Regions from separate parts of the Streptomyces sp. NPDC001868 genome, predicted to be linked through region 3. Evidence: riboswitches for the same ligand, from Rfam matches in the RefSeq annotation. Region 3 holds a riboswitch; each other region holds the start of a gene.
The links. A riboswitch is a leader RNA that binds a small molecule or an ion and turns the genes downstream of it on or off. The one in region 3 is predicted to bind cyclic di-AMP.
Positions count from the first base shown of each region.

Region 1: another riboswitch for cyclic di-AMP. It lies ahead of ABT147_RS05715 (C40 family peptidase); the one in region 3 lies ahead of ABT147_RS16790 (transglycosylase family protein).
Region 2: another riboswitch for cyclic di-AMP. It lies ahead of ABT147_RS03115 (M23 family metallopeptidase); the one in region 3 lies ahead of ABT147_RS16790 (transglycosylase family protein).
Region 4: another riboswitch for cyclic di-AMP. It lies ahead of ABT147_RS34385 (M23 family metallopeptidase); the one in region 3 lies ahead of ABT147_RS16790 (transglycosylase family protein).

Region 1 covers NZ_JBEOYO010000003.1:215,138-222,362, reverse strand. Annotated here, with positions in the region: gene ABT147_RS05735 (PspC domain-containing protein) at 1-63, shown strand, start outside; gene ABT147_RS05730 (LuxR C-terminal-related transcriptional regulator) at 60-977, shown strand; gene ABT147_RS05725 (C40 family peptidase) at 1,113-2,192, opposite strand; gene ABT147_RS05720 (hypothetical protein) at 2,698-3,051, shown strand; gene ABT147_RS05715 (C40 family peptidase) at 3,084-4,295, opposite strand; cyclic di-AMP (ydaO/yuaA leader) riboswitch at 4,305-4,478, opposite strand; gene pcrA (DNA helicase PcrA) at 4,721-7,225, shown strand, end outside.
Region 2 covers NZ_JBEOYO010000002.1:144,803-152,027, reverse strand. Annotated here, with positions in the region: gene ABT147_RS03130 (bifunctional acetate--CoA ligase family protein/GNAT family N-acetyltransferase) at 85-2,982, opposite strand; gene ABT147_RS03125 (HPr family phosphocarrier protein) at 3,183-3,464, shown strand; gene ABT147_RS03120 (GntR family transcriptional regulator) at 3,656-4,360, opposite strand; gene ABT147_RS03115 (M23 family metallopeptidase) at 4,561-5,349, opposite strand; cyclic di-AMP (ydaO/yuaA leader) riboswitch at 5,362-5,536, opposite strand; gene ABT147_RS03110 (M16 family metallopeptidase) at 5,773-7,161, opposite strand; gene ABT147_RS03105 (M16 family metallopeptidase) at 7,158-7,225, opposite strand, start outside.
Region 3 covers NZ_JBEOYO010000012.1:89,465-96,689, forward strand. Annotated here, with positions in the region: gene ABT147_RS16770 (Ppx/GppA phosphatase family protein) at 1-243, opposite strand, end outside; gene ABT147_RS16775 (DUF501 domain-containing protein) at 240-794, opposite strand; gene ABT147_RS16780 (FtsB family cell division protein) at 866-1,348, opposite strand; gene eno (phosphopyruvate hydratase) at 1,476-2,756, opposite strand; gene ABT147_RS16790 (transglycosylase family protein) at 3,231-3,935, opposite strand; cyclic di-AMP (ydaO/yuaA leader) riboswitch at 3,940-4,139, opposite strand; gene ABT147_RS16795 (LysM peptidoglycan-binding domain-containing protein) at 4,323-5,381, opposite strand; gene ABT147_RS16800 (zinc ribbon domain-containing protein) at 5,612-6,040, opposite strand; gene ABT147_RS16805 (RNA-guided endonuclease TnpB family protein) at 5,922-6,746, opposite strand; gene ABT147_RS16810 (cytochrome P450 family protein) at 6,933-7,225, opposite strand, start outside.
Region 4 covers NZ_JBEOYO010000041.1:49,103-56,327, reverse strand. Annotated here, with positions in the region: gene ABT147_RS34395 (PrsW family intramembrane metalloprotease) at 1-408, shown strand, start outside; gene ABT147_RS34390 (aldo/keto reductase) at 872-1,816, opposite strand; gene ABT147_RS34385 (M23 family metallopeptidase) at 2,003-3,064, opposite strand; cyclic di-AMP (ydaO/yuaA leader) riboswitch at 3,075-3,236, opposite strand; gene ABT147_RS34380 (PP2C family protein-serine/threonine phosphatase) at 3,510-4,631, opposite strand; gene ABT147_RS34375 (GTP cyclohydrolase II) at 4,753-5,403, opposite strand; gene ABT147_RS34370 (MarR family winged helix-turn-helix transcriptional regulator) at 5,567-6,169, opposite strand; gene ABT147_RS34365 (dihydrofolate reductase family protein) at 6,224-7,225, shown strand, end outside.

The sequences.
Region 1 (7,225 bases), on a different contig from region 3:
GCCGTTCCGGACGGCGGCACGGAGGTCGAGCTGGAGATGGAGAGGGCGGAGACGACGTCATGAGTGACGCGAACGGGGCGAACGACCTTGCCGCACAAGGCGGTTCGGGCACGGGCCCGGACCGGGACCAGGGAGGTCCGGCCGCGCGGGGCACGGATCCGGCCGAGAGCGTGCCCGACGAGTCCGGTCGGCCCGCCGAGCCCGGCAAGACCGCCGAGCCGGGCGCTTCCGGCGTGACCGCCGCGCCCGGACAGTCCGCCACGGCCGGAGCCGGGGCTGCCCGGACCGGTGCCGGGGCCGCTGTTTCCGGGGCCGGGCGCCATGTCCGGGTCGTGCTGGTGGACGACCACCGGATGTTCCGGACGGGAGTGCAGGCCGAGATCGGGCAGACGGACCGTACGGGTGTGGAGGTCGTCGGGGAGGCGCCCGATGTCGACCAGGCGGTCGAGGTGATCACGAGTACGCGGCCCGAGGTGGTGCTCCTCGATGTGCATCTGCCCGGCGGCGGCGGGGTCGAAGTCCTGCGTCGGTGTTCGGCGTTGATGGGGGACGCCGAGCAGCCCGTGCGCTTCCTCGCCCTGTCCGTGTCGGACGCGGCGGAGGACGTGATCGGTGTCATCCGGGGCGGTGCGCGCGGCTATGTCACCAAGACGATCACCGGCTCCGACCTGGTCGAATCCATCTTCCGGGTCCAGGAGGGCGACGCGGTCTTCTCCCCGCGTCTGGCCGGCTTCGTCCTGGACGCCTTCGCCTCCACGGACGCCCCGCCCGTCGACGAGGACCTCGACCGGCTCACCCAGCGCGAGCGCGAGGTGCTGCGTCTCATCGCCCGTGGCTATGCGTACAAGGAGATCGCCAAGCAGCTCTACATCTCGGTGAAGACGGTGGAGTCGCATGTCTCCGCCGTCCTGCGGAAGTTGCAGCTCTCCAACCGCCATGAGCTGACGAGGTGGGCGACGGCACGACGCCTGGTGTGAGGGGGAGAGGAGAGGGCCGGAGAGGGTGCGGGCCCGGGCCGACGGGGAGCGCCGCAAGCGACGACCGCCCCGGGCTAGCCCGAGCCGTCCCGACCGGCCCGAGCCGACCCGTTCGGCTCAGGCCGCCCGCAAGACTCAGGCCACCCGCGTGGCCCCCGCGTACGGCATCTCGTCGAGCGGCGCCACGCGTACCGGGGCCGAGGGGTTCGGGGCGTGGATCATCTGGCCGTTGCCGACATAGATGCCCACATGGCTGATGCCGGAGTAGAAGAAGACGAGGTCGCCGGGGCGGAGTTCGGAGCGGGCGACGCGGCGGCCTGCGTTGATCTGGGAGTAGGTGGTGCGGGGGAGGGAGATTCCGGCGGCGCGGTAGGCCGCGAGGGTGAGGCCGGAGCAGTCGAAGGCGTTGGGGCCGGTGGCGCCCCAGACATAGGGGCTGCCGAGCTTGGTGTAGGCGTAGGAGACGGCCGCGGCGGCGCGGGAGTCGGGGGCGTCGGCGGTGGCGGAGGCGGGGGAGACCGGGCCGGTGAGGTCGCGCCGGGACGTGTCGGAGGAGCGTGAGGCGTGTCCCGCGGTGCCGCCCCGGGAGTCGTAGCGTGCCCGTTCCTCGGTGGTGAGCCGGCCGAGCAGCTGTCGCGCGTCGGTCAGCTTCGAGGTGACGGTCTTCTTGTGTCGCTTCAGCTCGGTCTGCCGGGTCTTGAGCGTGCCCAGTTCGACGCGGGCGGCCCCGCGGAGCCGTTCGATCTCCAACAGCTGCTTCCGTACGCTCGCGACGTCCGCCGACTGGCGGCTGCCGACGCGCTCGGCGAGGGCGGCGCCGTCCAGGTACTGGTCCGGGTCGGCGGAGAGGGCGAGCTGCCAGGAGGGGTCCATGCCCCCGTCCCGGTACTGCGCCGCCGCCAGTGAACCGAGTTCGTCCCGGGCCGAGTTGAGGCGCTCGGTGCGGCGGGCGGCCTGGTCGCGCAGCTCTTCGAGGTTCTCCTGCGCCTTGTCGGCCTTCTCCTTCGCCCCGTTGTACTTCTCGGTGGCGACCTCAGCCTCTTGGTACAGCTTGTCCACTTTCGCCTTGACCTGGTCAGGCGTGAGCTGTGGATCGGCGTGTCCGGTGCCGTCGAAACCGGTCGCGGTCGCCGCGCCCGCGAGGGCGAACGTCGCGGCCGTGCGGACCGTATGGCCGCCGAGCGAGCGCTGTCTGGGCTTGCGGTGCGCTGCCACGTGGAGTCCACGTCCTCTCCGTACGACCGCCGTCCGAAGTACGAACATCGTCTGTCCGTACGGACCGCCTGGGGGAAGCGGTGACGCGTCCGGCGGCGGCCCGCACAGGGGGAGCGGGACGCCGCCGGACTTTCTCGGCGGTGGTGTCCGACTGCCGCCCCTGGTCCGGGCGGCGGTGGGGAGCCGGGCACCTGAGGGAGGACGCTAAACCTGGCTGTGAGGGCACGGTAACGCGTTGTACGGAAGTGGCGTGCACCGACCGCGAGGTGACCGTATGTGACCGTGATCCCGTCCTGGCGCCGTCGACTTCACGCTGCGCGATGACCGATGCGGCGATTTCGGACCGGGCGGGGGTGTGGCGGTGCTATGCGGCGCATATATGCAAGATCGTCAGGGTGTCGGGGACGCCCGGGACGCCCGGAACGCCCGGAGCGTGCCGCCCTCGGCGCCTCCGGGTACCCGCCCGGTGGCCGGTGGATCACAGGCCTCTCATTAGGCTCCGCGCATGGACGTACTCATCCACATCCTCGTCGGCCTCCACATCATCGGCATCGCCTCCCTCCTGGGCGGCTTCCTCACCCAGATGAAGGCCATGGGCCAGGGCACCGCCCGATTCGTCCCCGCCATGCTGCACGGCGCCCTCACGATGCTCGTCACCGGCGTGCTTCTCGTCGGCCTCAACCAGGCCGACGACCAGCCCGTCAACAACATCAAGATCGGCGTCAAACTCGCCCTGCTGATCGTGATCCTGGGGCTGGTCTACGTGAAACGGGACGAAGAGACGGTGGAGAAGCCGCTGTTCGGCCTGGTGGGCGCGCTGACCATCGCGAACGTCTTCATCGCGGTGCTCTGGACCTGAGGGCTCGCGCGTCTGTGCGAAGAACGCTGCCGCTACGCCGGCCGCACCACGCTGTGGATCGACGACTCCCCGTCGTAGAAGACCGACTCCTCGCGGACGTACGTTCCCGGCTTCGGGGCGTGGATCATCATGCCGTTGCCGATGTAGAGGCCGACGTGGCCGATGTTGTCGTAGAAGAAGATGAGATCGCCGGGCCTGGCGTTGGCGAGGGGGACGGTCGTGCCGGTCTTGACCTGGTCGTAGGTGGTGCGGGGCAGGTCGACGCCGGCGGCCTTCCAGGCGGCCTGGGTGAGGCCGGAGCAGTCGTAGGAGCCGGGGCCGGTGGCGCCCCAGACGTACGGCTTGCCGATCTGCGCGCGGGCGAAGGCGAGGGCCTTGGCGGCCTTCGAGGCGTAGGTGGCGTCCTCGGCCGGGGCGGCGGTCTCGGTGGTGCCGGTGGACGTCTCCGCGCCGGTGGAGGGCTCCTCCTGGGTCCCCTGGGCCCCTTGGGTGCTCGGGGCGCCCTGGGTCTCCTGCGCCTCCTGGGCCGTCGTCCGCGCCGCCGTCTGCTGCCGCGCGAGTTCCTCGGCCTTGCGGTCGGCCTCCTCCCGCTCGCGCTGTTCGATCGCGGCGAGCCGGGCCTGCTCCTCGGCGGTGAGGGTGGAGAGCAGTTCGCGGGCCTGGGCGAGCTTCGCCTGGACCTTGGCCTTGCTGGTCTTGAGGGCGTTCTGTGACTCGGTGAGCTGTTCGAGGCTGTCGCTCGCCTCCTGGCGCTGCTTCGTCGCCTCGGCCTGATCGGTGACGTACGCGTCGACGGCGTCCTTCTGGCGCTCCGTCAACCGGTCCATCAACTGGTTCTGGTCGAAGTAGTCCTGCGGGTTGTCCGCCAGGAGCAGCGAGGCCTGATCGGGGGCGGCCGCGCCGGTGCGGTACTGGGCCGCGGCGAACGAACCCAGCTCCTCCCGCGCCTCGTTGAGCTTCTCCGTGCGCTTGGCGACGGAGTCGAGGAGGGTGTCGACCTGCTTCTTCTGCTTGGTCGTCCTCTCCTTGGCCGCGTTGTAGTTCTCGGTCGCCGAACCGGCCTGGCGGTAGAGGGCGTCGACCTTCTTCTCGACTTCCTCCAGGCTCGGCTTGTCGTCGGCCGAGGGTGCGGCCGCGGCCGTTTGGGAGAGCAGGGCCACGGAGGTGAGGGCGGCCGTGGCGAGAGCGGGGGTGCGTATGCCCACGCGTGTTCCGGCAGGACGCGGCTTGCGGTGCGGCGCCATGGTTCGGCGTCTCCTTCCGTTGTCCGCCTACCGAGTTAGCTGTCGGGTTCGGGCGCAAGCTTCGGAAGGTTTGCCCTACGACCCTTGCCGCGTGCGGCGGTCGGGTCGATTCACCCCAGAGGATCGGTGGGTCCCCGGCTCCGGCTGCCACGGGAGGCGTGCCGGACTCGGCGGAGGGTCGTGCGGCCCGGCGACGTTCGCCGGTTGGGTCGTACGGCCCAGAAGAAAAAGCTAGCCAACTCGTGTGGCCCGTGTGAAGGTTGATGTTCGATATGCCCGATACGTTTTCGTGACCTTAGCCTCTTCGGCACGACAGGCGGTACGCTCGATCGCTCACCGTCGCAACGCGGTCGCGGTGTGTGGCGGATGCGGACTTCCCGGGGCGGCCTCTCGCTGTCAGTGGGGGCGCCTAGACTCGGAGAGCGATGAGCAGCCTCTTTGACGACAGCTTCCTGGCGGACCTCCAGGCCCCCCGCGGCCACGCGGAGGAGCCCCCGCCGCCGCCCGAGGACGATCACGTACCGGAGCCGCTTCCGGACGATCTGTTCGGCGGGAAGTTCGACGCGCCCCCGGACCGCGACGCGTACTACCGCGACGGCGCCCCCCGCCCGGCCCTGGACGCGGCGGCCCTCCTCGACGGGCTCAACGAGAACCAGCGCGCGGCCGTGGTCCACGCCGGCTCGCCCCTGCTCATCGTGGCCGGCGCCGGCTCCGGCAAGACCCGGGTGCTCACCCATCGCATCGCACACCTGCTCGGCGAGCGGCATGTCCACCCGGGCCAGATCCTCGCGATCACCTTCACCAACAAGGCCGCCGGCGAGATGAAGGAGCGCGTCGAGCAGCTCGTCGGCCCGCGCGCCCACGCGATGTGGGTCATGACCTTCCACAGCTCGTGCGTCCGGATCCTGCGGCGCGAGTCGAAGAGGCTCGGCTTCACATCCTCCTTCTCGATCTACGACGCCGCCGACAGCAAGCGCCTGATGGCGCTCGTCTGCCGTGATCTGGACCTCGATCCGAAGCGCTTCCCGCCCAAGTCCTTCAGCGCCAAGATCTCGAACCTGAAGAACGAGCTGATCGACGAGGAGGACTTCGCCGCCCAGGCCTCCGACGGCTTCGAGAAGACGCTCGCCCAGGCCTACGCGATGTACCAGTCCCGCCTCCGCGAGGCGAACGCGCTCGACTTCGACGACCTGATCATGACGACGGTCAATCTGCTGCGCGCCTTCCCGGACGTCGCCGAGCACTACCGCCGCCGCTTCCGCCATGTCCTCGTCGACGAGTACCAGGACACCAACCACGCACAGTACGCCCTGGTCAGAGAGCTGGTCGGCACCTCCGAGCACCCCGTGGACGTACCGCCCAACGAGGGGGACGTACCGCCCGCCGAGCTGTGCGTCGTGGGTGACGCCGACCAGTCGATCTACGCCTTCCGCGGCGCGACCATCCGCAACATCCTCCAGTTCGAGGAGGACTACCCGGACGCGACGACGATCCTGCTGGAGCAGAACTACCGCTCCACCCAGACCATCCTGAGCGCCGCCAACGCGGTCATCGAGCGCAACGAGTCCCGCCGCCCCAAGAACCTGTGGACCAACGCGGGCGCGGGCGCGCAGATCACCGGCTATGTCGCCGACACCGAGCACGACGAGGCCCAGTTCGTCGCCGACGAGATAGACCGACTGACGGACGCGGGCGACGCGAAGGCGGGAGACGTCGCCGTCTTCTACCGTACGAACGCCCAGTCCCGTGTCTTCGAAGAGGTGTTCATCCGCGTCGGCCTGCCCTACAAGGTCGTCGGCGGTGTCCGCTTCTACGAGCGCAAGGAGGTCCGGGACGTCCTCGCGTATCTGCGTGTCCTCGCCAACCCGGAGGACTCCGTCCCGCTGCGCCGCATCCTCAACGTCCCCAAGCGCGGCATCGGCGACCGCGCCGAGGCGATGATCGACGCCCTCTCGCAGCGCGAGAAGATCAGCTTCTCGCAGGCCCTGAAGCGCGTCGACGAGGCGTACGGCATGGCGGCCCGGTCGACGAACGCCGTCAAGCGGTTCAACACGCTGCTGGAGGACCTGCGGACCGTCGTCGAGTCCGGTGCCGGACCGGCGACCATCCTGGAGGCCGTCCTCGAACGCACCGGCTATCTCGCCGAGTTGCAGGCCTCCACCGACCCGCAGGACGAGACCCGCATCGAGAACCTCCAGGAACTCGCCGCCGTCGCCCTGGAGTTCGAGCAGGAGTCCGGGGCCGCGGCAGGCGAAGGGGAGGGCGAGGGCGAGGCTGCCGCGACACCCGTCGGCCTCTCCGCCTTCCTGGAGCGGGTCGCGCTGGTCGCCGACTCCGACCAGATCCCGGACGACGAGGAGGACGGCTCGGGCGTCATCACGCTCATGACCCTCCACACCGCCAAGGGCCTGGAGTTCCCGGTCGTCTTCCTCACCGGTATGGAGGACGGCGTCTTCCCGCACATGCGCGCCCTCGGCCAGACCAAGGAACTGGAGGAGGAGCGCCGCCTCGCGTACGTCGGCATCACCCGCGCGCGGGAACGGCTCTACCTCACCCGGTCCGCGCTCCGCAGCGCCTGGGGCCAGCCCTCGTACAACCCGCCGTCCCGGTTCCTGGAGGAGATCCCGGCCACCCATCTGGAGTGGAAGCGCACGGGTGCCTCCGCGCCGGTGTCCTCGGGCCCGGCCGGCGGGATCGCGTCCTCGTTGTCCTCGTCCCGTTCCCGCTCCTCGGCCTCCGGCGCGTCCGGCTTCGCGACCCGCCGGAGCAACGAGAAGCCGGTGGTCTCGCTCGCCGTGGGCGACCGCGTCACCCATGACCAGTTCGGCCTCGGCACGGTCGTCGGCGTCGGCGGCTCGGGTGCCAACGCGGAGGCGACGATCGACTTCGGCGACACCAAGCCGAAGCGGCTGCTGCTGCGGTACGCGCCG
Region 2 (7,225 bases), on a different contig from region 3:
GGACCGCTCTGCCGTCTCTGTTCTGTCGTGGACGGATCAATGCGTGGGGCCGTACGCCGTCCGTGCGGGGGCCGTGCGCCGCCCTCAGTACACGGGAAGCGTCCTCGGGCCGAGGTCGTCGCGCACGGGCGGGCGCGCGAGCCGGACGGTGGCGCCGAGGACGCTCAGGCCGCGCGGGGCGACGACGACGGGCTCCAGGGAGACCGCCACGACCTCGGGGTGGTCGTCCACCAGCCGGGAGACCCGCAGCAGCAGCTCCTCCAGCGCCTCCGTGTCGACGGGGGCGGAGCCCCGCCAGCCGAACAGGAGCGGCGCCGTCCGGATCGACCGGACCAGCGAGGCCGCGTCCCGCTCGGTGGCCGGGATCAGCCGGTGCGCCATGTCGCCGAGCAGCTGGGACGCGGGGCCGGCGATCCCGAACGAGAGCACCGCTCCGGCCGCCGGGTCGAGCACGGTCCGCACGATCGTGTCGACTCCGCGCGGAGCCATGCCCTGCACGACCGGACGCAGCTCCTCCGGTCCCCCGAACAGCTCCGTCAACTCCGTGTACGCCCGGCGCAGTTGCTCCTCGTCCGCGAGGTCGAGCCGTACGCCGCCCAGGTCGGCCCGGTGCCGTAGGTGCGGGGCGGTCGTCTTGAGCGCGACGGGGTAGCCGATGGCCCCCGCCGCTCTGGCCGCCTCGTCGGGCGTGGGCGCGGGCCGCGCCTGCCGCAGGTGGATGCCGTACCTGCCGAGCAGCGCGGCCGTCTCCTCCGACCCGAGCGTGAGCCCCTCGCCCCTGGCCAGCGCCGCGTCGATCTGCTCGGCCGCCCCCTTCTCGTCGATGTCCTCGAACTCGGGCACCCGCCCCGGCTCCGCCGCCTCCCGCCGCCACTGCGCGTGACGCACGGCTTCGGAGAGCGCACGAACGGCGCGCTCGGCGGCGGGGTAGGCGGGGATGAGCCGGGAGTCGGCCGGGCCGGAGGGGTGTGCAGGCGTGACGTCGGTCGCCTCGCTCACCCCGGGTACCCGCGTGACGTCGGCCGCCTCGCTCACCCCGGTGGGCAATCGTTCCGCAGGGCGGAACAGGTGGGCACCGCCTACAGCGCCCGGCGCCTTCTCGCCGACCTGGGGCGCAGTACTGGCTGCGGCCGACAACGCTTCGGCCAAGCCACCCAGCTCGACGTGCACCACAAGCACCGGCTTGGACGGATTCGCCGCCGCAGCCGACCGCAACGCCTCCGCCAGTGCCGCATCCCCCGGCGACATCTCCCCCAGCGCCGGAATCGCCGTCACCACCACCGCGTCGCACGAGTCGTCCGCCAGCGCCCGGGACAGCGCCGCGTGGAAGTCCCGCGCCGAGGCCCCGGTGGTCAGGTCCAGCGGGGGCAGCGGCCGCAGCCCCTCGGAGAGGCACGCGTCGTACGTGAGCATCCCCAGCGACTCGGAGTTCCCCAGGATCGCCACCCGCGGCCCCGCCGGCAGCGGCTGCCGGGCCAGCAGCAGCCCCGCGTCGACCAGCTCCGTGATCGTGTCGACCCGGATCACCCCGGCCTGCCGCAGCAGCGCGGACACGGTGGTGTGGGGCAGCCGGGTGGCGCGCACGGCATGCCCCTGGGGCGCGGAACCGTGGCGCGCCCCCTGCACCACCACGAGCGGCTTGACCGCCGCCGTGCGCCGGGCGAGGCGGGTGAACTTGCGCGGGTTTCCGATGGACTCCAGGTACATGAGGACGACATCGGTGTCCGGGTCGTCGTACCAGTACTGGAGGACGTCGTTCCCGGACACGTCCGCGCGGTTGCCGGACGACACGAAGGTGGAGACGCCCGTGTCACCGGTGACCCCTCCCCCGCGCCGGTGCAGCCGGGACAGCAGCGCGATCCCGATGGCGCCGGACTGGGCGAAGAGGCCGATGCGCCCGGAGCGCGGGGTCTCGGGGGCGAGCGAGGCGTTGAGCCGGACGTCGGGGGCGGTGTTGATGATCCCGAAGGCGTTCGGACCGATGATGCGCATGCCGTACGTGCGCGCCTGGCGCACCAGTTCGCGCTGGCGCTCGCGCCCCTCGGGGCCGCTCTCGGCGTATCCGGCGGAGACGACCACGAGCCCCTGCACGCCGTGTTCACCGCACTGGGCGACGACCTCGGGGACATGGGCGGCGGGGACGGCGACGACCGCGAGGTCGACGGGCCCCTCGATGTCGGTGACGGAACGGTGCGCGGGCACCCCGTCGAGTTCCTTCTCGTCCTCCCCGAGGGCCTTGTTCACCGCGTACAGCCGCCCGGTGAAGCCCGCTTCCCGGAGATTGGCGAGGACACTGCGGCCCACTCCGCCCGGTGTGCGCCCGGCGCCGATGACGGCGACCGAGCCGGGGGCGAGCAGCCGCTGGACGGATCTGGCCTCGGCCCGCTGCTCCCGCGCGCGCTGCACGGCGAGGGAGCGGTCGGTGGGCTCCAGATCGAACTCCAGGCGGACGACGCCGTCCTCGAAGCTGCGCTTCTGCTGGTACCCGGCGTCGGTGAACACCTTGATCATCTTGCTGTTGGCGGGGAGCACCTCGGCGGCGAAGCGTCTGATGTCGCGTTCACGGGCGACGGCGGCGATGTGTTCCAGCAGGGCGGAGGCGACGCCCCGGCCCTGGTGGGCGTCCTGCACGAGGAAGGCGACCTCGGCCTCGTCGGCGGGGGCGGACGCGGCCGTCCCGTCGGCGCCGATGCGGTCGTAGCGTACGGTGGCGATGAACTCGCCGCCCACCGTGGCGGCGAGCCCCACCCGGTCCACGAAGTCGTGGTGCGTGAAGCGGTGGACGTCCTTGGCGGACAGGCGAGGGTAGGGCGCGAAGAAGCGGTAGTACTTCGACTCGTCCGAGACCTGCTCGTAGAAGCTGACGAGACGCTCGGCGTCATCGACGGTGATGGGCCTGACGCGTGCGGTGCCGCCGTCGCGCAGCACCACGTCGGCCTCCCAGTGGGCGGGGTACTCATGCCGGTCCGACGAGGTCTGCATGGGCCCCAGAGTACGGCTCGCGTACGCATGCGGCGCGGGGCAGTCTGGGGCGGCACAACAGAAGCACAACAGAAGTGCGACAGCCGGTTCGTGGCCAGGCCGTGGGCCCGTTCCGGTACGTCGCCACATATGGGAAACTGGTCTAGACAACCGGTCTAGACCTCTCCGCAGTACCCGAGACACCTGAAGGGCAGCATCACATGGCTGAGCGCCGCGTCAACGTCGGCTGGGCCGAGGGCCTCCACGCCCGCCCCGCATCCATCTTCGTCCGGGCCACCACGGCCTCCGGTATCCCCGTGACGATCGCCAAGGCCGACGGGAACCCCGTCAACGCGGCCTCCATGCTGGCGGTCCTGGGCCTCGGCGCCCAGGGCGGCGAGGAGATCGTGCTCGCCTCCGACGCCGAGGGCGCGGACGTCGCGCTCGACCGTCTGGCGAAGCTCGTGGCCGAGGGCCTCGAAGAACTCCCCGAGACGGTCTGACCGACCGGGCAACCGAAGCGGAAAGGCCGGAAAGGCCACCCGCACGCACCACCCGCACACACACCGAAGGGCTCGTCCGATTTATCGGGCGGGCCCTTCGCATTTTCGTCCTGATTCCGTTCCATTCCGTTCTGCGGGCAGCAGAAAGAATGCCCTTCGGAATTCTTCCCTCTTTGTATACGGCTCCCGTGTTAATGCCGCAGGCTCGGCATGTTTACGGGGTGTTGCGAAGTCCTCACACGCTCCGGGCGTTCCGCCCCGCCGGCCCCGCCCGGAAATCGGAGCCGGTGCGCGGCGGTGGCGCGCTCGGTGTGCAGGGAGGTGATGGTCCGGGCCCGGTCGCTGTCGCCGCGCGCGACGGCGTCCACGATGCCGCCGTGCTCCGCCCAGGACTCCACGGGGTTCGCCGGTGCCTCGACCGCGTACATCCAGGCGATCTTGTGCCGCAGCTGGGCGAGTGTCGAGGTCAGGGCGGGGCTGCCGGACGCCTGTGCGAGCGTCTCGTGGAACCAGCCGCCCAGGGAGCGCAGATCCTCGCTGGTGCCCCTCCTGGCCCGCTCCTGGCCCAGTCTGACCAGGCCCCGCAACACCTTGAGGTGCGCCTCCGTACGGCGCTGGGCGGCACGGGCGGCGCCCAGCGGCTCCAGCAGCATGCGCATCTCCAGCAGGTCGGCGGCCTCCTGCTCGGTCGGCTCGGCGACGCACGCGCCCGCGTGCCGTCGGGTCACCACGAAGCCCTCGGCCTCCAGGGTGCGCAGCGCCTCGCGCACGGGGACCCGGCTGACGCCGTACCGGCGGGCGAGCAGTTCCTCGGTGAGACGGCTGCCGCGCTCGTAGACACCCGCGACGATGTCATCACGGATCGCCGTGCATACCGAATGCGCCGGAATACGCATGACCGACCTCCGCCTTAATCCCCGTGAAACGTCGATGATTGACGTGTGTTCCAGTGACTCTATTGCAGCGAGCCGGAATTTCCGATGGCGGACCGGAATCCAGGGATATTTTTTGGACAGGAGCTACGTCACAACAGGTACGCACAACGCGGAAAGCCCCGGCTCGGTGAGCCGGGGCCTCCTGCGAAGCGGTGGGTCCGTCAGACGTTCACGCCGTGCGAGCGCAGGTACGCGACGGGGTCCATGTCCGAGCCGTACTCGGCCGTCGTCCGGGCCTCGAAGTGCAGATGCGCGCCGGTGACGTTGCCGGTCGCCCCGGAGAGGCCGATCTGCTGGCCGGGGGTGACGGTCTGGCCGACGGAGACGCCGATGGACGACAGGTGGCCGTACTGCGTGTACGTGCCGTCGTTCATCTTGATGACGATGTTGTTGCCGTACGCACCGCCCCAGCCCGCCTCGACGACGGTGCCGGCGCCGACCGCCAGGACGGTCGTGCCGGACGCGGCGTGGAAGTCGACGCCGGTGTGGCTGCCGGAGGACCAGACGGCGCCGCCGGCCTTGTAGCCGGTGGAGATGTACGAGCCGCTGATCGGGGAGACGTAGGTGTTCAGGCGCTCGCGCTCGGCGGCGCGGGCGGCGCGGGCCTTGATCTCCTCGCGCTCCTTGGCGACGGCACGTTCCTGCTCGGCCTTCTCGGCGGCGGCCTTGCGGGCCTCCTCCTGCGCCTTCTTCTTGACGGCGGCGACCTCGGCGGCCTGCTGCTGGGCGACGGCCTGGGCGTCCACCTGGTCGGCGACCGTGTCGCCGAGGACGATGATCTGGTTCAGGCCGGTCTGCTCGACGGCGGGCTCCTCCGCGGCGAGCGCGGGAGCGGCCAGGGTGCCGATGACACCGGTGGTGGTGAGAGCGGCGACGCCCACGTTCCTCGTGGTCGTGCGCTGCACACGGCCGGGACGGCGGTGCTTCCCGGGGGCGCGGGTGAACGCCATGAAGTGGCTGGTCCTTTCCTTCCCTCTCGCCTACCGGGTTAGCTGACGGGTTCGGAGCAGGAAGGTCTCCTACGGCCGCCCCCCGTTTCGCGTCGCTCCGCGAAGGGCACCCGATTCACCCCAGGGACTTCGGTGGGTCCCCGGCTCCCCTGGCTCGCGCCATGCGGGGACTCGGCGATGACTGTCCGGTGCCGCGGCTGCGGCGAACTTCTGACGAACAGCCGGACCGACGCTAAGCGGGCCGTCTTCGAAATAACAAACGGATCACAGGATTTGTTAAGTACGCCACAGGTCAGACACACAACCTCCGCCATCAATACGGACAAACGCGGGCCCTGGTGACTCTTCAGTCACCAGGGCCCCACGGACGCGTGTCCTTCTGTCCGGTTCCTCCTCGGCTTCCCCTCGGCCTCTCCTCGGCTTCTACTCGGCCGGTACGACGGTGACTTCACCGATTCCGAGGGCCCTGACCGGCTCCTCGATCTGCGCGGCGTCCCCGACGAGGACGGTCACCAGCCGGTCCACCGGGAAGGCGCTCACGGCGGCCGCGGTGGCCTCCACCGTGCCGGTGGCGGCGAGTTGGCGGTACAGCGTCGACTGGTAGTCGTCCGGCAGGTGCTGCTCGACCTGGTCGGCCAGCGTGCCCGCCACGGCCGCGGCCGTCTCGAACTTGAGGGGGGCGACCCCGACGAGGTTCTGCACGGCGACATCGCGCTCGGCGTCGGTCAGTCCCTCGGCCGCGAGGGTCCGCAGCACCGTCCACAGGTCGTCCAGCGCCGGCCCGGTGTTCGGGGTGTCGACGGAGCCGCTGATGGCGAGCATCGCCGCGCCCGAGCCGTCGGGGGCGGAGCGCAGCACCTGCCCGAACGCGCGCACCCCGTAGGTGTAGCCCTTCTCCTCGCGCAGGACACGGTCCAGACGGGAGGTGAGGGTGCCGCCGAGGCAGTAGGTGCCGAGCACCTGCGCCGGCCACACACGGTCGTGCCGGTCGGCGCCCACACGGCCGATGAGCAACTGGGTCTGGACGGAACCGGGGCGGTCCACGATGATCACGCGCCCGGCGTCGTCGGCGGTGACCGCCGGCACGACGCTCGGCTTGGCCGGGGAGCCCGTCCAGGCGCCCAGGGTGTCGCCGAGCAGGGCGTCGAGGTCGACTCCGGTGAGGTCGCCGACGACCACGGCGGTGGCCGTCGCGGGGCGTACGTGCCGCTCGTAGAAGGCGCGTACGGCCGCGGAGTCGATGCCCTCGACGGTCTCCTCGGTGCCCTGGCGGGGCCGCGACATCCGGGACGTGGCCGGGAACAGCCGCTTGTAGAGCTCCTTGGCGGCCCGGCGGCCCGGGTTGGCGGTCTCGTGCGGGATCTCGTCGAGCCGGTTGGCGACCAGCCGCTCGATCTCGCTGTCCTCGAACGCCGGTGCCCGCAGGGCGTCGGCCAGCAGACCGAGCGCCTTCTCCAGCCGCGACACGGGCACTTCGAGGGACAGACGCACGCCGGGGTGGTCGGCGTGCGAGTCGAGGGTGGCGCCGCAGCGCTCCAGCTCGGCGGCGAACTCCTCGGCCGTGTGCTTGTCGGTGCCCTCGGAGAACGCCCTGGTCATGATGGTGGCGACGCCGTCGAGGCCGGCCGGCTCGGCGTCCAGGGGCGCGTCGAGGATGACCTCGACCGCGACGACCTGCTGGCCGGGGCGGTGGCAGCGCAGCACGGTCAGGCCGTTGTCCAGGGTGCCGCGCTCGGGCGCCGGGAACGCCCAGGGCCTGGCCTCGCCGGCCTGGGGCTGCGGGTGGAAGTCCATGGTCGCGAGCTCGGTCACTTCGCCGACTCCTCGTTCTCGTCCGTGCCTTCGGCGGCCTCCGCCTCGGCGGCTTCGTCTTCGG
Region 3 (7,225 bases):
GGCCACGAATCGGACCCGCTCGGCGCCCAGCTCCTTGATGACCGCCGCGTACTCCCGGCAGGCCGCGAAGGTCCGCTCCAGCGCCTCGGGGGCCAGCCGGCCCGTACGGTCGACGCCCTGGCCGAGCCGGACGATGATCATCCGCCGGTCCAGCTCGACGAGTTCACCCGTGGCCGGGTCAGCGTCGGCGACGAGGAGCCGGATGGAGTTCGTACCGCAGTCGACGGCGGCGACCCGGGTCACTGCTCGTCCCCCTTCGCGGGCTGCCGCGAGGGCTCCTGCGCGGGCACCACGCACGGGCCCTTCGCCCACCACTCCGGCAGCATCGCGATCGCCTCGTCGCCCAGCGGGTTGACGCCCGGCCCGGCGGCCAGCGAGTGCCCGACGAGGACGTGCAGGCACTTCACGCGGTCCGGCATGCCGCCCGCGCTCGGGAAGCCCTCCAGGACCTCGATCTCGTCGCGGCGGGCGATGTAGTCCTCGTGCGCGGCCCGGTAGGCGGCGGCCAGCTCGGGGTCCGTCGCCAGCCGTTCCGTCATCTCCTTCATCACGCCGTTCGCCTCCAGCGTGCCGATCGCGGAGGCCGCGCGCGGGCACGTCAGGTAGTACGTCGTGGGGAAGGGCGTACCGTCCGGCAGGCGCGGCGCCGTCTCGACGACGTCCGGCTGACCGCAGGGGCAGCGGTGCGCGATCGCGCGCAGCCCGCGCGGCGGGCGGCCCAACTGCTGCTGGAAGGCCTCGACATCGGCGTCGGTCGGCTCGGTGCGCGGGGTGGGCGGCGGAGGGGTCTGCATAACCTGCTACTCAAGTCCTCGGTGTGGCTCATCGGTTCACGGTCACGGGGTGACGATCACGGGGTGACCGTTCAGCTGTCGGCGGCGTCGGCCTTGTCGACGCCGTCCCAGACATTGGTGTACCAGGGGCGGTCGGCGGCCCCCTGCGTCGTACGGGACTGCTTCGCCGCGTCCGGGTCGATCATCGTGTAGCCGGTCTCGCCCGGCATCACATAGTGCAGCCGCTCCCGGATGCGCTGCTCGGCGTACGCGTCGTCCTGCCAGCGCGCCTTGAGGTCGCGCAACTCCTCGACCCGCTCGCGCGCCTCCTGGCGCTGCCGCCGAACATCGGCGATCTCGGCGCGCTGGGAGACGTACTGCCTCATGGGATAGGCGAGCGCCACGATCATCGAGCAGAGGACGAGGGCGAGGAGCGCGGCCCGGCCGGTCAGCCGGGAGCGGCGGGCCTGGCGCTTGGTCTGGGAGCGGTAGACCCGGGCGGCCGTCTGCTCACCGAGCACCTTCAGCCGGGTCGCGGTGGAGAAACGGTCCCGGTCCCGGTCCTTCACGGCCATGTCCCGCTTCCCCTTCCGCCTTCTCCCGCGTGCATGTGCGTACGTCCCCGCACACGGTACGGGACCGAGTACGGGGACGTACGTACGACGCTTCCTACGTGCCGACCCGCTGCTGTCAGCGGCGGTGTCAGCCCTTGAAGCGGGGGAAGGCGGAGCGGCCGGCGTACACCGCGGCGTCGTCGAGGATCTCCTCGATGCGCAGCAGCTGGTTGTACTTGGCGACGCGGTCCGAGCGGGCCGGGGCGCCGGTCTTGATCTGGCCGCAGTTCACGGCGACGGCGAGGTCGGCGATGGTGACGTCCTCGGTCTCGCCGGAGCGGTGGGACATCATGCACTTGAAGCCGTTGCGCTGGGCCATCTCGACGGCGTCCAGGGTCTCGGTCAGCGAGCCGATCTGGTTGACCTTGACGAGCAGGGCGTTGGCGGAGCCCTCCTCGATGCCGCGGGCGAGACGCTCGGGGTTGGTGACGAAGAGGTCGTCGCCGACGATCTGGACCTTGTCGCCCAGCTTCTCGGTGATGGTGTTCCAGCCGGCCCAGTCGTCCTCGAACAGCGGGTCCTCGATGGAGACGAGCGGGTACGACGCGACGAGGTCGGCGTAGTACTCCGTCATCTCGGCGGCGGAGCGCTCCTTGCCCTCGAAGGTGTAGACGCCGTCCTTGTAGAACTCGGAGGCGGCGACGTCGAGCGCGAGGGCGATCTGCTCGCCCGGGGTGTAACCGGCTTCCTTGATGGCCTCGAGGATGAGGTCGAGGGCGGCGCGGTTGGACTCCAGGTTCGGGGCGAAGCCGCCCTCGTCGCCGAGGCCGGTGGACAGGCCCTTGGTCTTCAGCACCTTCTTGAGGGTGTGGTAGACCTCGGCGCCCCAGCGCAGGGCCTCGGAGAAGGACTCCGCGCCGATCGGGGCGATCATGAACTCCTGGATGTCCACGTTGGAGTCGGCGTGCGAGCCGCCGTTCAGGATGTTCATCATCGGAACGGGCAGCAGGTGCGCGTTCGGGCCGCCCAGGTAGCGGAAGAGCGGCAGGTCGCTGGCCTCGGAGGCGGCGTGGGCGACGGCGAGGGAGACGCCGAGGATGGCGTTGGCGCCCAGCGAGCCCTTGTTGTCGGTGGCGTCCAGGTCGAACATCGCCTGGTCGATCAGGCGCTGCTCGGTGGCGTCGTAGCCGACGAGCTCCGGGCCGATCTGCTCGATGACCGCGAGGACGGCCTTCTCCACACCCTTGCCGAGGTAGCGGTTGGGGTCGCCGTCACGGAGCTCGATGGCCTCGAAGGCACCCGTGGAGGCGCCGGACGGAACGGCGGCACGACCGGTGCTGCCGTCGTCGAGGCCGACCTCGACCTCGACGGTGGGGTTGCCTCGCGAGTCGAGGATTTCCCGGGCTACGACGACGTCGATGGACGGCACGAGCATCTCCTTCATGGGATGTGACGCTGGTTGTGCGGGGCCGCTTGGGCCTTGCGACTAGAGCCTAACCGCCCCCGGGCTGTCGGCAGCCGACCGACCGTCCCGTGGACAGACAGACCGTACCCATTGTTTCAGGCCGGAACAAAGGGGGGTGGGCAAGAAAGTGAACAGAAGGAGCGTGCGCGGAGCGGGTGAACAGAGGGGGAGAGGCCCGGGAAACGGGCAAAGAAAAGCCCCGCCCCGGTGCGTACGGGGGAATGCGCACCGAGGCGGGGAGCCCGTGGGGACGGGGGGACGGCCCTCACGAGGTCTTCACTATGGAGGACACGGATGTGAGCGGGCTGTGGTTCAGCCGGGGAGCGGCCCGATTTCTCGGCCCTGCCGAACCCGCCCCGCCTGCCCGGTCGCCTGCCCGGCCGTGGGGGCGGCCGTGGGGGATGGCAGGCGGCCGGTGGCCGTCGTGATCGCCGTGGGTCAGCTCAGGTGGAGCTGCTGGCCCGGGTAGATGAAGTCGGCGTCGTCGATGATGTCCTTGTTCAGCTCGAAGAGCTTCTCCCAGCCACCCTTGACGTTCTTCTTCTCGGCGATGGCACTGAGGGTGTCGCCGCTGACGACCTTGTACTCGCCGTCGCCCTTCTTGACCTTCTTGCCGGTCGGGGTCTCGACGGTGGCACGCTCGGAGGAGCGGGAGGCGCGGGTGTCCTCGGTGCTCTTCTTGGCGCTCTTCTGCGTGTTCTGCTGGGTGCTCTCCTGCGCGGAGCCGGAGTTCGTGTTGCCGCTGGAGGCGGCGGCGCCGTCGTAGGAGGCGCTGGACAGGCCGGTGCCGCAGACCGGCCAGGCGCCCTTGCCCTGGCCCGCGAGGACCTTCTCGGCGACCGCGATCTGCTGGGCCTTGCTCGCCTGGTTGGCGGTGGAGGCGTACTGCGTACCGCCGTAGGCGGCCCAGGTGGAGGCGGAGAACTGCAGACCGCCGTAGTAGCCGTTGCCGGTGTTGATGGTCCAGTCGCCGCCGGACTCGCACTGGGCGACGGCGTCCCACTCGGAGGCGGTGGCGGCGGAGGCGCTGCCGGCGACCATCAGCGGAGCGGCCACGGCGGCGGCGCCGGTGACACCGGCGACGGCGATGGCACGAACGGCCTTGGACGGACGACGGTGCTTGCCCTTGCTGGAAAACAGCATGGAGTGATCCCCTCACCGACGCCTGCGAGGTGAGCTGTCGGGTTCGGGCCGGTTGAGTTGCCCGGCCGCGCCCGCTCGCCTTTCGGCTCACGTCGCGCGGCTTCACCCCAAGCCGATTCCGGCGGTGCTGCCCCGAAGGGCCTCAACTGCCGGACCCGGCACTTACCTTGGGTCCCCCGCTCCTGCCTACGGCGCTTGACGCGACGACTGTTCCTTGCGGTCGCTGGCAGGATTCGGCGTGCCGACCGCATGGGCCCACCAGTGGCGAGCGGTCACGACCGTAAACAGGTGATTGCCCGAATTTCAAAGCCGATCACGGGGTCTGTGATTCATCTCCCATGTAGATCAAAACGGGCATTCGGGGTCGAACCGGGACCCGAACTGTCGCTACTTTTCGCCCGTTTCGGCACCGACTTCGAGGGTCTGACCGGGAAGGATAAGGTCCGGGTCAGTTCCGACCGTGGTCTCGTTCTCGGCGTACAGCCCCCGCCACCCGCCGTCCAGCCCGAGCGAGTTCACGATGCCCGTCAGACTGTCGCCCACACGGACGGTGTAGGCGCCTTCGGCGGCCTCGCGCGCCGCGTCGCCGCCACGGGAGGCGTGACGGCCGGAGGGCGTGGAGTCGGCCCGGGAGGTGCCGGCCGCGTCCTCGCCGGCGCCGGCGCCCGTGCCCGCGCTCTCGTCGGCACTGGTGCCGCGATGGCGGCCGGTGCCGCCTTCACCGCCGTCGACAGTCGAAGAGCTGTCGTTCTGTGCCGACTTGTCCGAGTTGGTGCTGCCGGAGTCCGTGGAGTCGTCCGAGTCGGTGCCGGGCTTGGTCTTGGTGGAGCCTTCGAAGGTGCCGGGGGGTGATGCGGATGATTCGGACGATTCGGATGAACCAGCCGAATCCTGCGAGTCCTTCGAATCGGTCGATTCGCCGGAGCCGGTGCCGTCGGCCGACTTGTCCGGGTCGGTCGCATCGGTCGAACCGGATGAACTAGACGAACCGGATGAACCGGATGCGTCAGATGAACTGCCCGACTTCGTCGAGTCGTCCACCACGCCCGTGTCCACGTCGGCGGAACCAGAGTCGCCGCCCAGGTTGTGGAGCAGCCCACAGGTGGCCCAGACGCCGACGCCCTGGTCGGCGAGCACCTTCTCGGCGACCGCTATCTGCTGCGAACGGCTGGCCTGGTCGGCGCTCGTGGCGTAGTCGAGGCCGCCGTACTTCTCCCAGTTCGCCTGGGTCAACTGGAGGCCGCCGTAGCGTCCGTTCCCGGTGTCCGCGCTCCAGGAGGCGCCGCTCTCGCACTCCGCCACCTGGTCCCAGGTGGTTCCGCTGGCCGCGCTCGCGCCGGTGGCGCCGAGGAGTGGAATCGCGATGGCCGATCCGGTCACTCCGGCCGCGACGAGGAGAGCCGGAGCCTGACGGGGGCGACGGTGACGACCGTTCCCGGAGAGCATGCGGTTGCCTTTCACACGACAGCGGTGGCCTGTGCGACGGGTGTGGTGGCCCTTCGCACTGACGTGTGAACGTAGCCGCAGACGATCGTTTATAACAAGTCGATGCAGCGCAGATCACGTCACCATCTCGGCCGTGAACCATCAGGCTGCCGCATGACAGTTCACACCGCGTCGCGCTCCCGACTGCCCTCTACGACAGGACGGTCACAGGTCGCATCTCCCGCTGTCGGCTACACCGGTGACGGGACGGGCATGGTGACGAATGCCCACGCCGAGCGTGCGCGGTTGCGCACGTTGACCCCGGCGACGACATCGGCAGGCCCAGCGAGGCCGCACCGACGACAACGGAAGTGATCCCGGTCGGACCGGTTGGCCCGCTCGGTGTGGCCGCAGCGCGGACAACGCTGCGATGTGTAGGCCGCATCCACCTCCAGGAATGGCACCCCAGCCCTGCGGGCCTTATATGCGAGATGCTGCCCGAGCTGGTGGAAAGGCCAGGAGGAGATCCTGTCCCGCTGGTCGCCGCGAGGCCGTACCCGCTCACGAATGCCGCCGAGTGCTTCGACAGCGATGCCGCGACCGGTGCTCCCCCACGCTCGGCTTCGCTCGCGCGGGAGGGGCCCCCATGGCGACGGACACGATCTCCTTACTGATCCGATGGTTCACGTGGGTGGTATGGCGCTTCTCCTTCTGCCTGCGGCAAGCCAGGCGCCGCCGGGCCGAGCGGGTGTTCTTCTGCTGCAACTCAGCGCGCTTGCAAGCCTGCCAACGTCGATAGCGAGTCAGGCCGCGCCCTTGATGGTTGGCGCCGTCGGAGGTGGTGGCCAGGTTCACGATGCCCCGATCCACTCCGATCCAGTCGACCGGTTCGTAAACGTCCGGCTCGGAAATCTCGCAGGTAGCGATGAGGAACCACTTGCCACCCCGCTGGACCAGGTCGCTCTCACCCTTGCGATACGCCATGAGCATCTTGAGCTGGTCGGGCGAGCAGGCGAAACGGATGCCCTTCATGCGCCCATTCACCGTCCAGATGGACACCGTGCGTGCGTCGCACTGCCAGGACAGGCAGCGGTCGTCGAACGGCTGCGCCGCCTCCGGCCGGAAGACGATCGGGGCGCCGATCGCCTTGCGGTACCGCTTCGAGGCGGACGGCCCCAAATTGCCAGCCCTCAGATTGGCTTTCAGAGTCGCGTAGGCGTCGACCACCTTCTTCACCACCCGCACCACCGGCTGTGCGGACAACCCGAAGGTCGCCTTCAGATCCGCATACACGTCCTTCTGTAGACCGTTACGGTCCGTCAAGTCCTTGGCGAAGGCGATGGCAGAGGCATAGGTGGCAGCCCGGTTGCAGGCGCTCAGGGTCACGTCCAGCGCCGACGCCTGCTCGGCGTCGGCAGCAGCTTCACCTGCACCACCAGCTTCATGACATCGGACCGTAGTGCGACAGCCGCACATACGGCCGCCACTCGACTCACGATCACCATGACGGGCGAACCTCAGGACAATCGTTCGTTTTCCCTGCTTCTTCTGGCCAGCCCTCCTGATCCCGAATCAGGTGAACTCCACTGGCAATGTGCGCAGTCCGCGCATGATGAGCCCGCCGCGCCACCTCAGGTCGGTCGGATCCACCGCGAGTCGGAGATCCGGCAGGCGGGTGAGAAGGGTGGCCAACGCCGTCTGCCCCTCCAGACGGGCGAGGGGCGCACCGAGGCAGTAGTGGATGCCGTGGCCGTAGCCGAGGTGCTGGTTGTCACGGCGGGAGAGGTCGAGGCGGTCGGGGTCGTCGAAGCGGGCCGGGTCGCGGTCGGCCGCCGCGAGGACGACGAGGACGGGGTCGCCGGGGG
Region 4 (7,225 bases), on a different contig from region 3:
GGGTGGCTGACGCCGGCTGAGCCGTATGTACTGGGGTCGATGCGGGCTCGGCGGGTGGCGCGGGAGTATGCGGCGCATCACTTCGGCAAGGCGGGGGGTCGGTCGGTCGGGGAGTACGAGGTGTACGCGACGAAGTTGGCGTTTCTGCGGTATCGGGGGCGGCGGGGGCGGGTCGGGGCGGACTTCGCGTTGCGCGAGCGGGAGTTGCTGTTCGAGCTGTGGCGGCGGCGGGATGTGGCTCGGCCGGCCTTGGGGTATGCGGGGCTGGAGGTCGGGCCTGCGGGGTGGGCTGGGCACGGGTATGGGCACGGGCAGGGCGGTTATGGCGGGTACGGGCCGGGGTTCCCGCAACCGGCGGGGTACGGGGTGACGCCGCCGTATTCCGCGTACAACCCGTATCGGTCGTAGGGGCGGGCGAGTTCGCCCGCTGCCGGTGAGTGGTTCGCCCGCTGCCGGTGGGTCGTTCTGGCGGTCCGGTGAGTGGGTCGCCTGTCGCCTGTGGGTGGTTCGCCCAGGGGCGGTGGGTGGGTCGGGGGCGCGCCGGGGGGTGTCCGTCCTCGGAACGGCGCGGAATCGGTGGGCTGGGAAGTTTGACGAGTTGACGCGCCAACCGCTGCGGGCGGACACCCCCCGGCACACCCCCTTCTCGCCGTACGCGGCCGACCCGACGTACGGGGTGCGGTGCGGTGCGGTCATGCATGCCCGGCGCCCCTGCCCCCCGTCGACCCCAGCCCACCCGCCGTACGGCGTGCGGTCGTCGCGCAGTCGGCGGTCCGGCTACGGCCTCCACGCCCCGTTTCGCTGCGGGCAGCCGTGTCGCTGGGGGGTGCGAGGGGCGTGGGCTGTTTCTGTCGGCCGCTGTGGGCGGGGACTACGCCGATGCTGTTGTCAGTTTGTCGAGTTCCTCGGGGGTGAGGGTGAGGTCGGCGACGGCGAGGAGGGCGGGGAGTTGGTCGAGGGTGCGGGCTGAGGCGATGGGGGCGGCCACTGTCGGCTGGGCGGCGAGCCAGGCGAGGGCGACGGTTGCGTGGGCGGCGCCGCGGGACTCGGCGATCTCGTCGAGGGCCGTGAGGACCCGCGTGCCGGCCGGGGTTTCCAGGTACGCGCCGGCGCCGGCCGCCCGGGGGCTGTCGACCGTCGTGCCGGGGCGGTACTTGCCCGTGAGGAAGCCCTTGGCGAGGGCGAAGTAGGGGACGGCGGAGAGGCCGTGGTCGGCGGCGAGGGTCTGGAGGGCGCCCTCGTAGGTGTCCCGGGAGACCAGGTTGTAGTGGGGCTGGAGGGCGACGTAGCGGGCCAGGCCCTCGGCGGCCGAGAAGTCCAGGGAGGCCTTCAGGCGCTCGGGGGTGATGTTGGACGCGGCTATCGCGCGGACCTTGCCGGCCTTCACCAGGTCGTCCAGGGCGGTGATGATCTCCTCGACGGGGACGTCGGGCTGGTCGAAGTGGGTGTAGTAGAGATCGATGTAGTCCGTGTCGAGGCGGGCGAGGGAGGCGTCGGCCGCCGCCTTGATGTTGGCCGCCGTCAGGCCCGGGTACTCGGGGTGCTGGCTCACCTTGGTCGCGATCACCACGTCGGCGCGGTTGCCGCGGGACTTGGCCCACTTGCCGATGATCCGCTCGGACTCACCGCCCTGGTTGCCCTCGACCCACGCCGAGTAGGAGTCGGCCGTGTCGACGAAGTTGCCGCCGGCCGCCGCGTAGGCGTCGAGGACGGCGAAGGACTGTGCCTCGTCCGCCGTCCAGCCGAAGACATTGCCGCCGAGCGAGAGCGGGAAGACCTCGATCTCGGATGTGCCCAGCTTGCGAAGAGAAGTCATGTCCAACGTCAACCAGGGGGACGGACGCCCGCATTCCGCCCCCGCGTGAACGGCACGTGAAGCATGGAAGGGGAGGCGGGGCGGGGAGGGGACTGCAGAGGGGGAGGGCAGAGGAGGGGGCGTCGGGCATGACGGACGCCGCGTCGTCCTCGCGGACCTACGCGGCGTCGTTGGTGCTGATCTGCCTTACGGGGTCAGGCCCTTGCTGCGCAGCCATGCCGCCGGGTCGATGCCGCTGGAGGAGCCGCCGGGGTGGACCTCCATGTGGAGGTGGGCGCCGGTGACGTTGCCGGTGGCGCCGACGCGGCCGATGACGTCGCCGGTGGCGACCTTCTGGCCGACGCTGACGCCGATGGAGGACTGGTGGGCGTACCAGATCTCGGTGCCGTCATCGAGGGTGAGGACGGTCTTGTAGCCGTACGAACCCTCGTAGCCGGCCTGCGTGATGGTGCCACTGTGGACGGCCTTGATGAGCGTGCCCGTGGGGGCGGCGAAGTCGAGGCCGGTGTGGTAGCCGGAGGACCAGTAGGGGCCGGCCTGGCCGAAGGTGGAGGTGAGGGTGTACGAGGAGGTGGGAAGCGTGAACTGCTTGGCGAGGGAGGCGAGGCGCTCGGCCTCTTCCTTCCGCTCGGCTTCCTCGGCCGCCTTCTGCTTGGCGGCGGCCTCCTTGGCCTCGGCTTCCTTCTTCTCCTTGGCGGCCTGCTCGGCGGCCTTGTCCGCGGCGGCGGTCTGGGCGGCCTCGGCGGCGGCCTTGTCGAACGCGTCCTGCTGGGACTCGGCCTGCGCCATGATGCGGGCGCGCAGCGCCTCGCCGGCGTCGGCCGCGCCCTGCTCGGAGTCGGTGGCGGTCAGGCCGGCGTTGCTGAGCGGGGAGGTGGAGGCCTCGGGCTCCGGCTCCTCGGCGTCGTCCTCGAAGACCGAGCCGACATTCGGCATGTCGGGCATCGATATGGAGACCGGGGCCTTGCCGGACTGCGCGCTGGCCATGCCGGCGCCGCCGACGGCGGCTATGACACCGACGCCGAGAACGGTGGAGCTGCGGGCCAGTCCGCCACGGGCGAGTCCACCGCGCGGCTTGGCGACGCGGTGCCGGCCGCGAACGGGGCGAATGGTCTCCTCGCTGGGATTCCACTCCTGCCAGGGGCCCTCGTTGTCGCTGTTGTAGCTGCCGTAGCCGAACGTCTGGCTCTCGCCGTCGCGCTGGCTCGGTACGAACGGGGCTTCGGTCGCGGACCGGTTCGACGCCACGTGGGCGTACTCCTTCCTTCCTTTTCGTCTACCGGGTTAGCTGACGGGTTCGGAGCAGGAAGGTCTCCTACGCGCGTAAACCGGTCGTGCGTACTGCCACGGCGGTTTCCGTGCGATTCACCCCAGAGTGATGGTTCCCCGGTTCCCTTGCGGGATTCGACGCGTGAGCACGGAGCCGTCTCTTGTGACGGCTGGGACGACCGCGCTGCGTTATCGAACGTTAATAGACGCGAGTGCTCCATTCCAAGCTGTTCTGAATGATCGTTCCGGCTTTCGCGCCGGACTTTACGGGTCATGCGGGGTGGAAAACGGGCGAGTTGACCTTGACTCAGGAGTAACAGAAGTTCTGACGTTACGTCAGTTGTTATACGGAGAACGGTCGAACAGACACAGTCGGTGACATTCGGTGGTGCGAGACGCGCACGATGTGAGAGAGACGTGTGCGTCAGGGGCGGCGGACCGCCAGCAGCGCCATGTCGTCCGTCGTGCGGTCACCCGTGTGCCGGCGCACCTCTTCCGCGAGGGTCGTCAACAGGGCGCGCGGGGCGGAGAAGACCCGGCCGGACAGGCGCTCGGCCGGGTCGTAGAAGACACCGCGCGCGTCCCGCGCCTCGGAGAGGCCGTCGGTGTAGAAGAGCAGCATGGCGCCCGGCGGGAAACCGGTCTCCTCCGCGCGGTCGGGCCAGGTGGCCAGGTCCTCCATACCCAGCGGGAGCGCCGGCTGCGGGGCGTCCAGGGTGCACAGGGTGCCGTCGGCGTACAGCAGCAGGGGGGACGGGTGGCCCCGGTTGACGATCCGGGCGCGGCCGGCACCGTGCGGGAACTCCGCCAGTACGGCCGTCACGAACCCCTCGTACTCCACCGCCGTGTCCCGGCGCGCGGCCTCCCGCCGGGTGCTCTCGCGGGCCAGCGCCCGTTCCAGCCGCTGGGCGACCGCTTCGAGCGTCGACTCCTGCTCGGCCGCCTCCCGGAACGCGCCGATCAGCACCGCCACCGCCGACACCGCCCCCAGCCCCTTGCCCCGCACATCGCCCACGATCAGCCGGACACCGTGGGGCGAGTCCTGCACCGCGTACAGATCGCCCCCGATCGACGCCCCGGCCTGCGCCGCCTCGTACCGCGCCGCGATCTCCAGCCCGCCGATCCGCTCCTGCGGCACCGGCAGTACGGCCCGCTGCGCCGCCTCGGCGATCTCCCGGGCGGTGGCGAGCCGGGCGTCGCTGCGGCGGACGAGGCGGTTGATCAGTACGGCCAGTACGGCGACGGTGGCCACCGTGGCGATCTCGGTGATCGCGTCCACATGGCCCGCGTCGTCGTAGTGGAGGCGTACGGCGGTGATGCCGGCGACCGACGCGACGCCGGTGATCACCGTGCCGTGCAGCGAGAAGAGTGGGGCCGCCACGAGGGGCGCGGCGGTGAAGAAGGGGACGGCCGTGAACTCGCGCGGGGTGAAGTGGTCGTAGAAGAGGCCGATGGCGATCAGCAGGACGGGGAGCACGCGGACGAGCGTCCGGGCATACGAGAACCGCCGGCCGACCGGCTCCCTCGCACCCTCTGGCTGCCCCACGGATACAGGGTTTCCGGGGGACGGGGCGCGGGCGAGTCGGCGGAGCCGAGTGGGCTAGCCGATGCCCACCACCGGCCGACATCCAACACCGGCCGACGCCCACCGCCGTTCCGTCCGGGGCTCAGCCCGCCGTCAGTCCCGTCAGCCCGGTCAGCTCCGGCAGGGGAAGCGTGTGCTGGGTCTGGAGGACCTTCGCGCGGAGGTAGCGCACGTTGTGGGCGGTGGTGAAGACGCCCGTGGGGACGCGGTCGCGGACGCCGACCCCGAGGTCGCGGAGCTGCCGCGCCTTGTCGGGGTTGTTGGAGAGCAGGTCCAGCTCGTCGATGCCGAGGGCGCCGAGCATCTGGGCCGCCGCCGTGTAGTCGCGGGCGTCCTCCGGCAGGCCGAGCGCCGCGTTCGCCTCGTAGGTGTCGAGACCCTGGTCCTGGAGGGCGTACGCGTCGAGCTTGTTGTAGAGGCCGATGCCCCGGCCTTCCTGGCGGAGGTAGAGCAGGACACCACCGCGGTCGGCGATCCGCTCCACCGCCTCGCGCAGCTGCGGACCGCAGTCGCAGCGGGCCGAGCCGAAGACGTCGCCGGTCAGGCACTCGGAGTGCAGCCGGACCAGCGGGGCCGTGCCGGGCGCCGGGTCGCCGAGGACGATCGCCAGGTGCTCCTGGTCGTCGACGAGGCCGTGGAAGGTGACCAGTTCGGCGTCGACGCCGTAACCGTCCTGGAAACGCAGCGGCACCCGGACGCGGGCACGCGGGGTGGCAGCGGGAAAGTCGGGCATGCGGGTTCTCCGGTCCTGGCGCGGGTGTCGCTGTGCTTCAGTTTTGAAGCACAGCGCTCGCAGCGACTCTAACCCGTGCTTCAAATTTCAAGCAACCGGATTGGGTCGATCTCACATTCCCGCAACACGGGAAGACGCGACACAGGAGAACTTCGCGGTGGACCTACTGACCGTCCTGACCGTCCTGACCGGGCTGACCGGGCTGACCGGGCTGACCGGGCTGACCGGACTGGCTCGACTGGCTCGACTGACCCGACGGGCACGCGCGGCGGCGCCAGGGCAGGTCGTCGGAGCCGGCGGCCGCCTGCGGGTCCCCGCCCTGGATCGCCCCCGCGATGGCCGCGCAGATCTCCTCGAACTGGCCGATCTGTTCGGGGCTGAGGTGGTCGAAGACGGCCTTGCGGACCGTCTCGACATGGCCCGGCGCCGTGCGTTCCAGCAGGGCCATGCCCTCGTCGGTGAGCACGGCGACGCTGCCCCGCTTGTCCCACTGGCAGTCCTCGCGCCGCACCACGCCGTCCTTCTCCAGCCGGGTCACCGCGTACGTCAGCCGGCTGCGGGTGATCTTCTGGTGCTCGGCGAGGTCGGTCATCCGCATCCGCCGGTCCGGCGCCTCGGAGAGGGCGGCCAGCACGGAGTAGTAGAGGTGCGGCAGACCGGCCTCCTGCTGCAGCTGCCGGTCGAGCGCGTCCTCCAGGAGCGAGCTCGCGGCCACGTAGGCACGCCAGGCACGCTGTTCCTCGGGGGTGAGCCAGCGGGTCGTCATACGTACAGTGTAGTTATTGTTTAAAACTTGAACCAACCCACAGGGAGCGCGTACATGCCCCAGCCCTACGTCCTGTTGTCCGCCGCCGTCTCCCTCGACGGCTTCCTGGACGACACCGGGCCCGAGCGGCTGCTGCTGTCCGGCCCGGCCGACTTCGACCGGGTCGACGAGGTGCGCGCGGCCAGCGACGCCATCCTGATCGGCGCCGGCACCCTGCGCACCGACAACCCCCGCCTGCTGGTCAACTCCCCCGAACGCCGCGCGGCCCGCGTCGCCGCCGGACTCCCGGAGTACCCGCTGAAGGTCACCGTCAGCGCGTCCGGCGATCTCGACCCGGCGGCCCGGTTCTGGCACACGGGCGGCGAGAAGGTCGTCTACACGACCGAGAAGGGCGCGGAGCGGCTGCGCGGGCTGGGCCTGCCGGCCGGACCCGACGGTGTGGACGTCGTGTCCGTCGGCCCCGACCTGGAGTGGGCGGCCGTCCTCGACCACCTCGGCGACGTACGCGGCGTCCGCCGCCTCATGGTGGAGGGCGGCGGACGCGTACACACCCAGCTGCTCCAGCAGGGGCTCGCGGACGAGGTGCAACTGGCCGTCGCGCCGCTGTTCGTGGGCGAGGCGGACGCGCCCCGGCTGTTCGGGACGGGCGCGTATCCCGGCGGGCCGAAGAGCCGGCTGCGGCTGCTGGAGACCCGGCCGGTCGGCGACGTCGTCCTCATCCGGTACGCCCCGACCGTCCCCGGCACCGGCCCGGCCGTCTCCCCCGCCGACCGGCACTGGCTGGCGCTGGCCTGCGACCTGGCCGCCGAGTGCCCGCCCTCCCGGACCGCGTTCAGCGTCGGTGCTGTCGTGGTCGCCGAGGACGGTACGGAACTGGCCCGCGGCCACTCCCGCGAGGGCGGCGACCCCGTGGCCCACGCCGAGGAGGCCGCCCTCGCCAAGATCGACCCCACCGATCCGCGCCTCGCCTCCGCCACGGTCTACAGCAGCCTGGAACCCTGCGCCCGCCGCGCCTCCCGCCCCGCGCCCTGCGCCCGGCTCCTTCTCGACGCGGGC